DNA from 3 places in the Pseudomonas sp. JDS08PS003 genome. Region 2 is predicted to be linked to each of the others. Evidence: predicted binding sites of a transcription regulator. Region 2 holds the regulator's gene; each other region holds the start of a gene.
The links. The regulator sigma-54, encoded in region 2, starts transcription at its own class of promoters, with help from an activator protein. The targets are predictions, from matches to a motif close to ANTGGCATNNANNTTGCTNT.
Positions count from the first base shown of each region.

Region 1 (4,392 bases), 800 kb from region 2:
AATTCCGGCACGGTCTTGCAGATGTCGCCCTTGACCAGCTCGCAGCGCGGGATGCGGTTCACCGGACGCAGCAGGTCGTTGGCATCGATCATGTCCTGGATCAGCGACTGGTCGGTGTCGGAGAACATGCTTTCGTTGATGTCGGCCGGGTCCTCGTCCTTGTTGATGCTGGTGAAGCCTTCGAAGGTGTCGAAGCCGACGATGGAGCGGTTGATGGCATAGGGCTCGAGGATCATCGACAGGTGCATGTAGAGCATCAGCGAGTTGCCCTTGTACACGCCGCACTCGATGATCGCCCCTGGTACATCCATGACCTTCTTGAACAGCTCCATGCGCGACAGCGCGGCGGTGACGTTGATGCGGTTGGCGAAGACGAAGGGCGCGTCGGCAACGTACTCGGCGTCGACCCGCTTGAGTACGCCGGCGCGGGTTTCGTTGTATTCGGCTTCGGCGGGGGTAAGGCGACGTTTGGTCATGGCTTGAATCCTTGGAAATTCGAGAAGTCGTGGGCGTGGAAGTAGTCTTTGAAGCCGGAGCCGACGTCAGGGCAGGCGCTGTCGACGTTGGGGGCTCCGCGGTTGTGTTTCAGGTCTTCGAGGTGCATCAGGCGGAAGTCCACGCTGAAGCGGGTGCGGTCAGTGCGGTTGGGGACGGTGCCGTGCAGGTGCGAGCCGGAGAACACCAGCATCTCACCGGAGTTGCCGGCGATGCGCAGCTCGGAGCTGTCGTCGATCGCCTCCACGGGCACCGGGTGGACCCGCACTTCTTCGGTCAGGTTGTCCTTGGCCTTGTGCCGCTGGTTGCTGATCCAGTCCTTCAGGCTCCAGTCTTTCGAGGTGTTGGCCACCGGCTTCTCGAAGTAGCTGGGGTTGATCATCATGGTCTGGTCCGGGGTGATGGTGTAGACCGGCATCCAGGTGTTGATCTGGCAGTCCACGCTGCCGTACCAGCTGTCGCGATGGGGTTTGTAGGCGTAGCTGACGCCGGCGTGCAGGTAGTCGTAGTTGGGCACGACCCGCAGGCGCGGTACGTCGAAAATGTAGTCCCGAGGATCGATGCCGATCTCGTGAATGAAGCCAAGGATCAGATCCTTGACGCGCTGGCTGTTGGTGAACTGGCCCTTGAGTCGGGTAACCCGGCTGACGAACTCTTCCACCGGCATCATCGTGTGCAAAGCCTGGTGGTTGGTTTCACCATCAAACGCCGCGGTGATGCTTTCCTTGGCGAACCCGCAGAGGTCTTTTGCGGTGGCCAGGTCGGTGTCCAGGAAGATATCCCCGGAATAGATGGCGTCCTTGAAGTCAGCTGTCTTGCGCAGCTGATTGAGGTACAGGTTCAAAGTGGTTCTCCTTGGCAGTCACTGGCTTAGGTGTCGGCCACCCCCCCGCAAACTGAAGTCGCGATAGCCAGTCACTGTGCCTTGCAAGATCTGTTCACAAAGTCTCCGGCCCGGAGGGCGGGTCTGATCCGCGTCATGCGACCGATGCTTGCCGTTAGCGGCATAAGTCCGCCGTTTTTTCGTCTCTCGTTCCGCCCTGAAAATCCCGTTGCTCGCGGCAAAGCCCCGGCCCGCATGGGGAGCGTTGCTGTCAGTGAAAGTTGGTGTAGAAATTGCTTGCGCCATGCTCAGTACAGTGTGGGGCGGCAAACGTCCGGCAGATGAGGAACGATTGTGGACAAGTACCTTTATGTGGCAATGACCGGCGCCAGCCAGAATGCTCTGGCGCAAAAGGCTCATGCCAACAATCTGGCGAACATCTCCACCAACGGTTTTCAGCGCGACCTGGAGCAGGCGCGCGCGATGCCGGTGTTTGGTGACAGTTTTCCGGCGCGGGCCTTTGCCATGGGCGAACGGCCAGCAACGGATTTTACTCCCGGCTCCATGGTGGAGACCGGTCGTGACCTGGACGTGGCCGTCAGCGGCAAAGGCTGGATCGCCGTACAGAGCCCGGATGGCAGCGAAAGCTATGTGCGCACCGGCAGCTTGAATGTCGATGCGCTGGGCGTGCTGCGTGCCGGCAACGGCATGCCGGTCATGGGCAATGGCGGTCCTATCGCCGTGCCGCCCGAGCAGAAGATCGAAGTCGGCCAGGACGGCACCATCAGCATTCGTGCCATGGGTGAAGGTCCGCGGGTCATGGCTGAGGTCGATCGCATCAAGCTGGTCAATCCGGATATCAAGAACCTGACCAAGGGGCTGGACGGGTCGATCAAGACCAAGGACGGCCAGCCGGCGCCTGCCGATGCCAATGTGCAGCTGGTGTCGGGCTTCCTGGAGTCGAGCAACGTCAATGCCGTGGAAGAAATGACCGCGGTGCTGGCCTTGTCCCGCCAGTTCGAATTGCACGTCAAGATGATGAACAGCGCCAAAGAAGACGACCAGGCCATGGCTCGGGTCTTGCAGATCAGCTAATTACCAGTATCTAGCGCCGTAAAACAGGCGCGAGAGGAGAATCGAATGCTTCCGGCTCTATGGGTTGCCAAAACCGGTCTGTCCGCCCAGGACACCAACCTGAGTGTTATTTCCAACAACCTGGCGAACGTCTCGACCACGGGTTTCAAACGTGATCGCGCCGAGTTCCAGGACCTGCTGTACCAGATCAAGCGTCAGCCCGGTGCTCAGTCGACTCAGGACAGCGAACTGCCAACCGGCCTGCAGGTCGGTACCGGTGTGCGCATCGTCGGTACGCAGAAGAACTTCACTGCCGGCAGCCTGCAGACCACCGAACAGCCTCTGGACCTGGCCATCAATGGCCGTGGCTTCTTCCAGATCCTGCAGCCCGATGGCACCACGGCCTATACCCGTGACGGTACTTTCCACCTCAACTCCGACGGCCAGATCGTCACCGCCAGCGGTTTCGCCCTGGAGCCTGCGGTGGTCGTGCCCAACGACGCGCAGACCTTCACCGTGGGTCAGGACGGCACCGTATCCATCACCATCGCCGGCAACCCGGCTTCCCAGGTGATCGGCAACCTGCAAACCGCCGACTTCATCAACCCGGCGGGCCTGCAGTCCCAGGGCAACAACCTGTTCCTGGAAACCGCCGCCAGCGGCGCGCCGCAAATCGGTACCCCGGGCCTCAACGGCTTCGGCACCACACTGCAGAACACCCTGGAAGCGTCCAACGTCAGCACCGTTGAGGAGATGGTCAACATGATCACCACCCAGCGTGCCTACGAGATGAACTCCAAGGTGATCTCCACCGCGGACCAGATGCTCTCGTTCATAACGCAGAAGCTGTAATCAAGTCTTGAGGTCGCCACGGGTCTGAAGTGGCGCACCGGCAACATCGTGAGGAAGGGTCATGAATCGGTTTATTTGTGTTCTAGCGCTGAGTGGGAGTGCCGTGCTCGCGGGCTGTGTTGCCCCGCCGCCCAAGCCCAATGACCCTTACTACGCACCGGTGTTGCCGCGCACGCCGCTGCCTTCCGCGTCCAACAACGGTTCGATCTATCAGGCCGGCTTCGAGCAGAACCTCTACAGCGACCGCAAGGCGTTCCGGGTCGGTGACATCATCACCATCACCCTGAACGAGCGGACCAACGCCAGTAAGGGTGCCAACTCGGCCCTGACCAAGACCAGCTCCAACAGCATCGGCCTGACCTCGCTGTTTGGTGCCGTACCCAACACCAACAACCCGTTGGGCGATGGCGACCTGACCCTCAATGCCGGCTACAGCGGCAATCGCGCCACCAAGGGCGACAGCAAGGCCGCGCAGAGCAACAGCCTGACCGGTTCGATCACGGTTACCGTGGCCGATGTACTGCCCAACGGCATCATCGCGGTGCGCGGCGAGAAGTGGATGACCCTCAACACTGGCGATGAGCTGGTGCGGATTGCAGGTCTGGTGCGGGCGGACGATATCGCCACGGATAACACCGTGTCTTCGACCCGAGTGGCAGATGCACGCATTACCTATTCGGGCACCGGCTCGTTTGCCGATGCCAACCAGCCTGGCTGGTTCGATCGTTTCTTCCTCAGTCCGCTGTTCCCTTTCTAGGTGATGAGAAGCCTCATGTTCAACTTCAAGCACCTGATGGCGGCGGCCTTGTTGCTGTCCACTTCCCTCGGCGTTCAGGCCGAGCGGTTGAAGGACATCGCCAGTATTTCCGGCGTGCGTTCCAACCAGTTGATCGGTTACGGCCTGGTGGTCGGGCTTAACGGCACCGGCGACCAGACGACCCAGACCCCGTTCACTCTGCAGACCTTCAACAACATGCTGTCGCAGTTCGGCATCAAGGTGCCGGCCGGTTCCGGCAACGTGCAGTTGAAGAACGTCGCTGCAGTGTCCATCAGTGCCGATCTGCCAGCTTTCGCCAAGCCGGGTCAGCAGGTGGATATCACCGTTTCGTCCATCGGTAACTCCAAGAGCCTGCGTGGCGGCACCCTGC
Region 1 is NZ_CP120724.1:1,947,937-1,952,328, forward strand. Features, by position in the region: gene P7C00_RS08850 (TylF/MycF/NovP-related O-methyltransferase) at 1-476, opposite strand, end outside; gene P7C00_RS08855 (hypothetical protein) at 473-1,339, opposite strand; gene P7C00_RS08860 (flagellar basal body rod protein FlgF) at 1,673-2,413, shown strand; gene flgG (flagellar basal-body rod protein FlgG) at 2,459-3,244, shown strand; gene flgH (flagellar basal body L-ring protein FlgH) at 3,306-4,001, shown strand; gene P7C00_RS08875 (flagellar basal body P-ring protein FlgI) at 4,017-4,392, shown strand, end outside.
Region 1: the regulator sigma-54 is predicted to act here: its motif matches at 1,610-1,629, upstream of P7C00_RS08860 (flagellar basal body rod protein FlgF).

Region 2 (4,392 bases):
CCTGCTGTTCGCGGCGGTCGGTTACTGGAACATCAGCCCAGAGCGCTTCCTCGACAAGCCGGTAGTGCAGGTCGACGAGAACGCCATCGACTATTACGTGATCAACGCCCGCAGCGTGCAGTACCTGCCTGACGGCAAGCTGCAGTACGAAATGACCTCGGACAAAGTGGAGCACGTCAAGGCCAGCGAAGTGACGCTGCTGACCAAACCGGACCTGCAGATGTACCGCGGCACCACTTTCCCCTGGCACGTCCAGAGCGAGCGAGGCGAAGTCAATCCGGACGGCACCGAGGTCGAACTGATCGATTCGGTACGGGTTTCCCGCACCGATGAGCACAACCGCAACCTGCTGATCACCACCAGCCGCATGACAGTATTCCCGCAGAAGCAATATGCGCAGACCGAGCAAGCCGTTAGAATCGACGGCGCCGGCGGCGTGACTACGGCCAAGGGAATGAAAGCGTATTTGAAAGACGGCAGGATGAACCTGCTATCGAACGTAAGAGGACAGTATGAGGCTCGTTAAAACCCTCCCTATTTTGCTCAGTCTGGGCGCAGCACTGGGAAGCGTGAGCGCCTGGGCTCTGCCGAACGATAGCCAACAGCCGATCCGCATCCAGGCCGACGACGCCCAGTTGGACGACAAGAACGGCGTGGCCACCTACAAGGGCGATGTGATCATCACCCAGGGTTCGATGAAGATCACCGGCAACACCGTGACCATCACCCGAGCCAAGAGCGGCGAAATCGACGTAGTGACGTCGGTGGGCAACCTCGCCTACTTCGAGCAGTTGCAGAAGCAGACCGACCCGAAACCGGTTCAGGCCTACGCTGTGACCATCCAGTACCACGCTCAGCAGAATCGCATCGTGCTGATCGACAAGGCCAAGGTCATCAACGACGGCAACACCACCGAAGGCGAGAAGATCGTCTACGACACCGTCAAGCAAGTGGCTAACGCCGGTCGCGCCAATGGCAGCTCGGTCACCGCACCACGTCCGCGGATCGACATGGTCATCCAGCCGAAAAAGAAAACCGACGAGCAAAAGGCCCAGTAATGGCAACTCTGAAAGCTCAGCACCTGGCCAAGAGCTACAAGAGCCGCCAGGTCGTGCGTGATGTCAGCCTGTCCATCGACAGCGGCCAGATCGTCGGCCTGCTCGGCCCCAACGGCGCCGGCAAGACCACCTGCTTCTACATGATCGTCGGCCTGGTCCAGGCCGATCAGGGCCGCGTCCTGATCGACGACCTGGATGTCAGCCACCAACCGATGCACGGTCGCGCTCGCGCCGGCATCGGCTACCTGCCCCAGGAAGCTTCGATCTTCCGCAAGCTGTCGGTGGCCGACAACATCATGGCCATCCTCGAGACCCGCAAGGAACTCGACAAGGCCGGCCGTCGCCAGGAACTGGAAAGCCTGCTGCAGGAATTCCACATCAATCACATCCGCGACAACCTCGGCATGAGCCTGTCCGGTGGTGAACGCCGCCGCGTGGAAATCGCCCGCGCCCTGGCCACTGCCCCCAAGTTCATCCTGCTGGACGAACCCTTTGCCGGCGTGGACCCGATCTCGGTCGGCGATATCAAGCAGATCATCCACCACCTGAAGGCCAAGGGCATTGGGGTGCTGATCACCGACCACAACGTCCGCGAAACCCTGGACATCTGTGAAACCGCCTACATCGTCAATGACGGGCAACTGATCGCCGAAGGCGACTCCGAGACCATCCTGGCCAACGAACTGGTCAAGGAAGTCTACCTGGGCCATGAGTTCCGCCTGTAAAGGCTGAGGTGTCGGGCTAGATGCCAGAGCGCCAGGAACAATAAATCCCTACAAATTTTATTGTTACAGCGCTCTAGGCAAACACTTCAGTTTCAGGCATATAATTTGCTTATGTTTGGCGCTCCGGCGCCCTGTAGTGGATGGCGCATGTGCGCCGGCAAATAAGGTGTTAAGCCCCTGCCATGAAACCATCGCTAGTCCTGAGAATGGGCCAGCAGCTGACGATGACACCGCAGCTGCAACAGGCCATCCGCCTGCTCCAATTGTCGACCCTGGACCTGCAACAGGAAATCCAGGAAGCCCTGGAGTCCAACCCGATGCTCGAACGCCAGGAAGATGGCGAAGACTTCGACAACAGCGACCCCTTGGCCGACAACACAGAGTCCAAACCCAACACCGAGATCCAGGAACCCTCCTACCAGGAAACCGCCCCCACGGTGGATAACCTCGAGGAAGGCGAATGGAACGAACGCATCCCCAACGAACTGCCGGTGGACACCGCCTGGGAAGACGTCTACCAGACCAGCGCCAGCAGCCTGCCCAGCAGCGATGACGATGAGTGGGACTTCACCACTCGCACATCGGCCGGCGAGAGCCTGCAAAGCCACCTGCTCTGGCAATTGAACCTGGCGCCGATGTCGGATACCGACCGCCTGATCGCCGTGACCCTGATCGATTGCATCAACAATCAGGGCTACCTGGACGAGACCCTTGAAGAAATTCTCGAGGCCTTCGATCCGGAATTGGACATCGAACTGGACGAGATCGAAGCCGTCCTGCACCGCATCCAGCAATTCGAGCCGGCCGGCATCGGCGCCCGCAACCTGGGCGAATGCCTCCTGCTGCAACTGCGCCAACTGCCAGCAAAAACTCCCTGGCTGAGCGAAGCCCAGCGCCTGGTCAGTGACTACATCGACCTCCTGGGCAGTCGCGACTACAGCCAGCTGATGCGCCGCATGAAGCTCAAGGAAGACGAACTGCGTCAGGTCATCGAACTGGTGCAGAGCCTCAACCCGCGCCCGGGCTCACAGATCGAATCCAGCGAAGCCGAATACGTGGTCCCGGACGTCATCGTGCGCAAGGACAACGAGCGCTGGCTGGTGGAATTGAATCAGGAGTCCGTGCCACGCCTGCGGGTCAACGCACAGTACGCCGGCTTTGTTCGCCGCGCCGACACCAGTGCCGACAACACCTTCATGCGCAATCAGTTGCAGGAAGCTCGCTGGTTCATCAAGAGCCTGCAGAGCCGCAACGAAACCCTGATGAAAGTCGCCACTCAGATCGTCGAGCACCAACGGGGCTTCCTGGAGTACGGCGATGAAGCCATGAAACCTCTGGTTCTGCACGACATCGCCGAAGCTGTGGGCATGCACGAATCGACCATTTCCCGTGTGACCACGCAAAAATTCATGCATACCCCCCGGGGCATATATGAACTGAAATACTTTTTCTCCAGCCACGTCAGCACCTCCGAAGGCGGCGAATGCTCGTCCACGGCGATCCGCGCGATCATCAAAAAACTGGTGGCTGCGGAAAATCAGAAAAAGCCGTTGAGTGACAGCAAGATCGCTGGTTTACTGGAGGCACAAGGCATTCAGGTAGCCCGTCGTACCGTCGCCAAGTACCGCGAATCCCTTGGGATCGCGCCTTCCAGCGAACGGAAGCGGTTGATGTAGCCGCCGGGCTGGCCACAGCGTTTCAGAGTGTGTTTGAAACAGGTCGAAAGTCGGTTTCAAACGCGGTCTAGGTGGCAGGCAACCCAGCCTGCCGCGTTATGCACTGGCAACGAAGGAGAAGCTGTATGCAAGTCAACATCAGTGGACACCAACTCGAAGTGACTGAACCTCTGCGCGCTTACATCGGCGAGAAACTCGACCGGCTGGAGCGGCACTTCGACAAGATTACCAATGTGCAGGTCACCATGGCTGTCGAGAAGCTGAAGCAGAAAATCGAAGCCACCCTGCACATCCACGGTGGGGAGGTCGTCGCCAATGCAGAACATGACGATATGTATGCCGCAATTGACCTGCTCACGGACAAGCTTGACCGCCAACTGAAAAAGCATAAGGAAAAGCAACTCCACCTTCTCCAAGGCACGGGTCGCTAACACTCCCCTCCCATGATCCGACTTGAAAGCATCCTGACCCCCGGCCGTTCCTTGGTGAACGTGCCGGGCGGCAGTAAAAAACGCGCCCTCGAACAAATTGCCAACCTGATCAGCCGCGAAGTGCCTGATCTGGAGATGCAGGATGTCTTCGAGAGCCTGATCGCCCGTGAAAAACTCGGTTCCACCGGTTTTGGCAACGGCATCGCCATTCCCCACTGCCGCCTCAAAGGCTGCGAGTCGCCTATCAGTGCGCTGATGCACCTGGACGCTCCAATCGACTTCGACGCCATCGACGGTGCCCCTGTGGATCTGCTGTTCGTCCTCCTGGTTCCGGAAGCCGCTACCGACGCACACCTGGAACTGCTCCGGCAGATCGCCAGCATGCTCGATCGCAAGGAAGTCCGTGACCGACTGCGCAGTGCCACCAGCAATGAAGCCTTGTATCAGGTTGTCCTGGACGAGCAAAACGGTCAGTAATCATGCGCTTGATCATTGTCAGCGG
Region 2 is NZ_CP120724.1:1,147,367-1,151,758, reverse strand. Features, by position in the region: gene lptC (LPS export ABC transporter periplasmic protein LptC) at 1-526, shown strand, start outside; gene lptA (lipopolysaccharide transport periplasmic protein LptA) at 513-1,058, shown strand; gene lptB (LPS export ABC transporter ATP-binding protein) at 1,058-1,783, shown strand; gene P7C00_RS05145 (RNA polymerase factor sigma-54) at 1,966-3,459, shown strand; gene hpf (ribosome hibernation-promoting factor, HPF/YfiA family) at 3,585-3,890, shown strand; gene ptsN (PTS IIA-like nitrogen regulatory protein PtsN) at 3,903-4,367, shown strand; gene rapZ (RNase adapter RapZ) at 4,370-4,392, shown strand, end outside.

Region 3 (4,392 bases), 2.8 Mb from region 2:
AAAAATGTCGTTTTGGCGTTCATAACAGTTAAAAAGCAAGCGCCGTGCCGTTTAGTGATGAGCGTGCGTCGGATCTTAAAGCTTTGGGGAGTCTGGGCATGGCTGGTGTAATGGATTCGGTAAACCAGCGCACGCAATTGGTTGGGCAGAATCGCCTGGAGTTGCTGCTGTTCCGTCTGGACGGCGAGCAACTCTACGGGATCAACGTATTCAAGGTTCGCGAGGTGCTGCAATGCCCCAAGCTGACCCTGATGCCCAAATCCAACCCTGTGGTGTGCGGTGTCGCGAATATTCGAGGGGCGACCATTCCGATCCTGGATCTGGCAATGGCCACAGGTTCGGGTGGGTTGCAGGATCAAAGCAATCCGTTCGTCATCATCACTGAGTACAACACCAAGACCCAGGGGTTTTTGGTGCGCTCGGTGGAGCGTATCGTCAATATGAACTGGGAAGAGATCCATCCGCCGCCCAAAGGGACTGGTCGCGATCACTACCTGACGGCGGTAACTCGGGTGGACAACCAGTTGGTCGAGATCATCGACGTTGAAAAGGTTTTGGCGGAAGTCGCCCCCACTTCCGAGTCGATCTCGGTGGGCGTGGTGGACGTCGAAACTCAGCACAAGGCTGTATCCCTGCGAGTGCTGACCGTTGACGACTCGTCAGTGGCGCGTAAACAGGTTACTCGCTGCCTGCAGACTGTGGGTGTCGAGGTGGTGGCGCTGAACGATGGCCGGCAGGCGCTGGACTACCTGCGCAAGCTGGTGGATGAGGGCAAGAAGCCGGAAGAGGAATTCCTCATGATGATTTCCGACATCGAGATGCCCGAAATGGACGGTTACACCCTCACGGCCGAGATACGTAGCGATCCACGCATGCAAAAGCTGCATATCATCCTGCATACTTCGTTGTCAGGGGTGTTCAATCAGGCGATGGTGAAGAAGGTCGGTGCCGATGACTTCCTTGCCAAGTTCCGTCCTGATGACCTGGCATCCCGGGTAGTCGACCGGATCAAAGCAGCAGACCACAGCTGAGGGCATCAGCCCCTGGCGAACATAAGATTTAAGAGGCGGCAGCATTGTCTACGGGTAATTTGGATTTTGAACAGTTCCGGGTCTTCCTGGAAAAAGCCTGTGGTATTTTGCTCGGGGAAAACAAGCAATATCTCGTCTCGAGCCGTCTCAACAAACTGATGGAGCAGCAAGGCATCAAAACCTTGGGTGAGCTGGTTCAGCGGATTCAGACCCAGCCGCGCAGCGGATTGCGCGAGATGGTGGTGGATGCGATGACGACCAACGAAACCTTGTGGTTTCGTGACACCTATCCCTTCGAAGTGTTGAAGAACAAGGTGCTTCCCGAGGCCATCAAGGCCAGCCCCAATCAGCGCCTGCGGATCTGGTCGGCGGCATGCTCGTCTGGGCAGGAACCCTATTCCTTGTCGATGTCCATCGATGAGTTCGAGCGCAGCAACATGGGCCAGTTGAAGATGGGGGTGCAGATTGTTGCTACCGATCTGTCCGGGACCATGCTCAATAACTGTAAGACCGGCGAATACGACAGCCTGGCCATTGGCCGTGGTTTGTCGGCCGAGCGCCTGCAGCGCTACTTCGACCCTAAAGGGCCGGGGCGCTGGGTAGTCAAGGCACCGATCAAGAGTCGGGTGGAGTTTCGCTCGTTCAACCTGCTGGACAGCTACGCCAGCCTAGGCAAGTTCGACATCGTGTTCTGTCGCAATGTGCTGATCTACTTCTCGGCCGAGGTCAAGAAGGACATCCTGATGCGCATTCACAGCACTCTGAAGCCTGGCGGTTACCTGTTCCTGGGCGCTTCCGAAGCGCTCAATGGTCTGCCGGATCATTATCAGATGGTGCAATGCAGCCCGGGGATCATCTACCAGGCGAAGTGATTGATTGTTGCGGCAATAAAAAAGGAGGCCTCAGGGCCTCCTTTTTTGTGGGCGTCATTTTATCGGGTGGCTGGGCTAAAAGCGGCAGCTCGATTGCCGCTTTGCCGGCGTTTCGCGGAAATCCATTGCCGCTTTTCTGGCATTGCCGCCTTGCCGCTGCCGTAGAGCCCTTGATTTACGGGGCTCCTTGACTTGGCACGTAGCTTGCTAAGTCAAGGTTACGAAAAATCAGGTCACCCGAAGGTTTCCGACATGAGCATCAGCTTCGATAAAGCGCTCGGTATTCACGAACAAGCTCTTGGCTTTCGCGCCAAGCGTGCCGAAGTGCTGGCCAACAACATCGCCAACGCCGACACCCCGAACTACAAGGCTCGGGACCTGGACTTCTCCGCTGTGCTCGCCGAGCAGAACGACAAGGCCAAGAACGGCAGCTTCGCGCTGAACATGACCAATACCCGGCATATCGAAGCCCAGGGCCTGGGCAGTGGCGACGAGTCGCTGCTGTATCGCACGCCGATGCAACCTTCGATCGACCAGAACACCGTGGATGCTCAGTTGGAGCAATCGAGCTACGCACAGAACTCGGTGGACTTCCAAGCCAGCTTCACGCTGCTCAACAGCAAATTCAAAGGGCTGGTTGCAGCCCTGCGCGGAGAGTAATCCATGTCCCTTGCCAGTGTTTTCAATATTGCCGGTAGTGGCATGAGCGCTCAGACCACTCGTCTGAACACCGTCGCCAGTAACATCGCCAACGCCGAGAGCGTGTCGTCGAGCATCGACCAGACTTACCGCGCTCGTCACCCGGTGTTTGCCACCATGTTTCAGGGCGCCCAGAGCGGTGGCAGCGATTCGCTGTTCCAGAACCAGGACGCTGCAGGCCAAGGCGTACAGGTGCTGGGTGTAGTGGAAGACCAGAGCAATCTGGAAGCTCGCTACGAACCGAACCACCCGGCTGCGGATGCCAAAGGTTACGTCTACTACCCCAACGTCAACGTGGTGGAAGAAATGGCCGACATGATTTCCGCCAGTCGCTCGTTCCAGACCAACGCTGAAATGATGAACACCGCCAAAACCATGATGCAGAAGGTCCTGACCCTGGGTCAGTGATAAGGGGCGAAGCCAATGAGCGTTACGGATACCACCAGCGGCCCATCCCTTAAGGATGTACTGGCCAACTCGTCGAAGAAGACCGCGAACACCACCAGCGCCGACGGCCTGGCGGCAGCGACGAACAGCACCACCGGTAAGCAGGCCCTGGGCAAGGACGCGTTTCTCAAGTTGTTGGTGACCCAGCTGAACAACCAGAACCCGCTGGATCCTCAGGACAACAGTGCGTTCGTTGCCCAGTTGGCGCAGTTCTCTACCCTGGAAGGGATCACGACCCTTAATACCTCGGTGAACTCCATCACTGGCAATTACAAATCGTCTCAGGCTCTGCAGGCTTCGTCCCTGGTAGGTCGCTCGGTGATCGTCCAGTCCGGCACCACTCAGGTGGACACCAGCAAGAGCATGACCGGTTCGGTGACCGTTCCGGCTGGCGTCAGCTCGGTCAAAGTGACCATCACCGACAAGGATGGCAACACCGTCAAGACCATCGACATGGGCAGCCAGAAGGCCGGCAACGCCAGCTTTGTCTGGGATGGCACCAAGACCGACGGCACCAAGGCGGCCCCGGGTAACTACACCTTCAAGGCCAGCACCACCATCGACGGCAAGGGCACTGACCTGATCACTTATCTGCCGGCGACAGTCAACAGCGTCACCATCAGCCAGACCGGCGGAGAGTTGATGCTGAACCTGGCAGGACTGAGCAGCCCGATTGCCCTGTCCAAAGTACAAACCATTGGTATCTAGAGCCGACTAACCGGCACAAGGAGTGGAATATGTCTTTCAATATCGGCCTTAGCGGTCTCTACGCTGCCAACAAACAGCTGGACGTCACCGGCAACAACATCGCCAACGTCGCGACCACCGGTTTCAAATCTTCCCGCGCAGAATTCTCCGACGTCTACTCGGCCACCAAGCTGGGCAGCGGCACCCAGGTGATTGGTAACGGCGTACGCCTGTCCAACGTTTCCCAGCAGTTCACCAACGGTGATATCAGCAACACTGGCAACGTGCTGGACATGGGCATTCAGGGGCAGGGCTTTTTCGTGCTCAGCACCAACGGCTCGCTGACCTACACCCGTGCCGGTACCTTCAAGACCGACAAGGAAGGCTTCATCACCAACAGTGATGGCACTGCGCGCCTGCAAGGCTATGCCGTAGATGCCAACGGCAAGATCATCAACGGTGTATTGACCGACCTGCGGATCGATACCTCGAACCTGTCGCCCAAGCCAACCGACTCGATCTCCTCGACGATCAACCTGAATTCCGATTCGACTCCGATCAATGTGGCTTCGACCGCTCCGGTTTATGTGTTCAATCCGACCGACAACACCACCTACACCAAGTCGTTCAGTACTCCGGTGTATGACACTCAGGGC
Region 3 is NZ_CP120724.1:5,458,948-5,463,339, reverse strand. Features, by position in the region: gene flgA (flagellar basal body P-ring formation chaperone FlgA) at 1-23, opposite strand, end outside; gene P7C00_RS24110 (chemotaxis protein CheV) at 99-1,031, shown strand; gene cheR (protein-glutamate O-methyltransferase CheR) at 1,076-1,903, shown strand; gene flgB (flagellar basal body rod protein FlgB) at 2,156-2,563, shown strand; gene flgC (flagellar basal body rod protein FlgC) at 2,567-3,010, shown strand; gene flgD (flagellar hook assembly protein FlgD) at 3,026-3,757, shown strand; gene flgE (flagellar hook protein FlgE) at 3,787-4,392, shown strand, end outside.
Region 3: the regulator sigma-54 is predicted to act here: its motif matches at 2,095-2,114, upstream of flgB (flagellar basal body rod protein FlgB).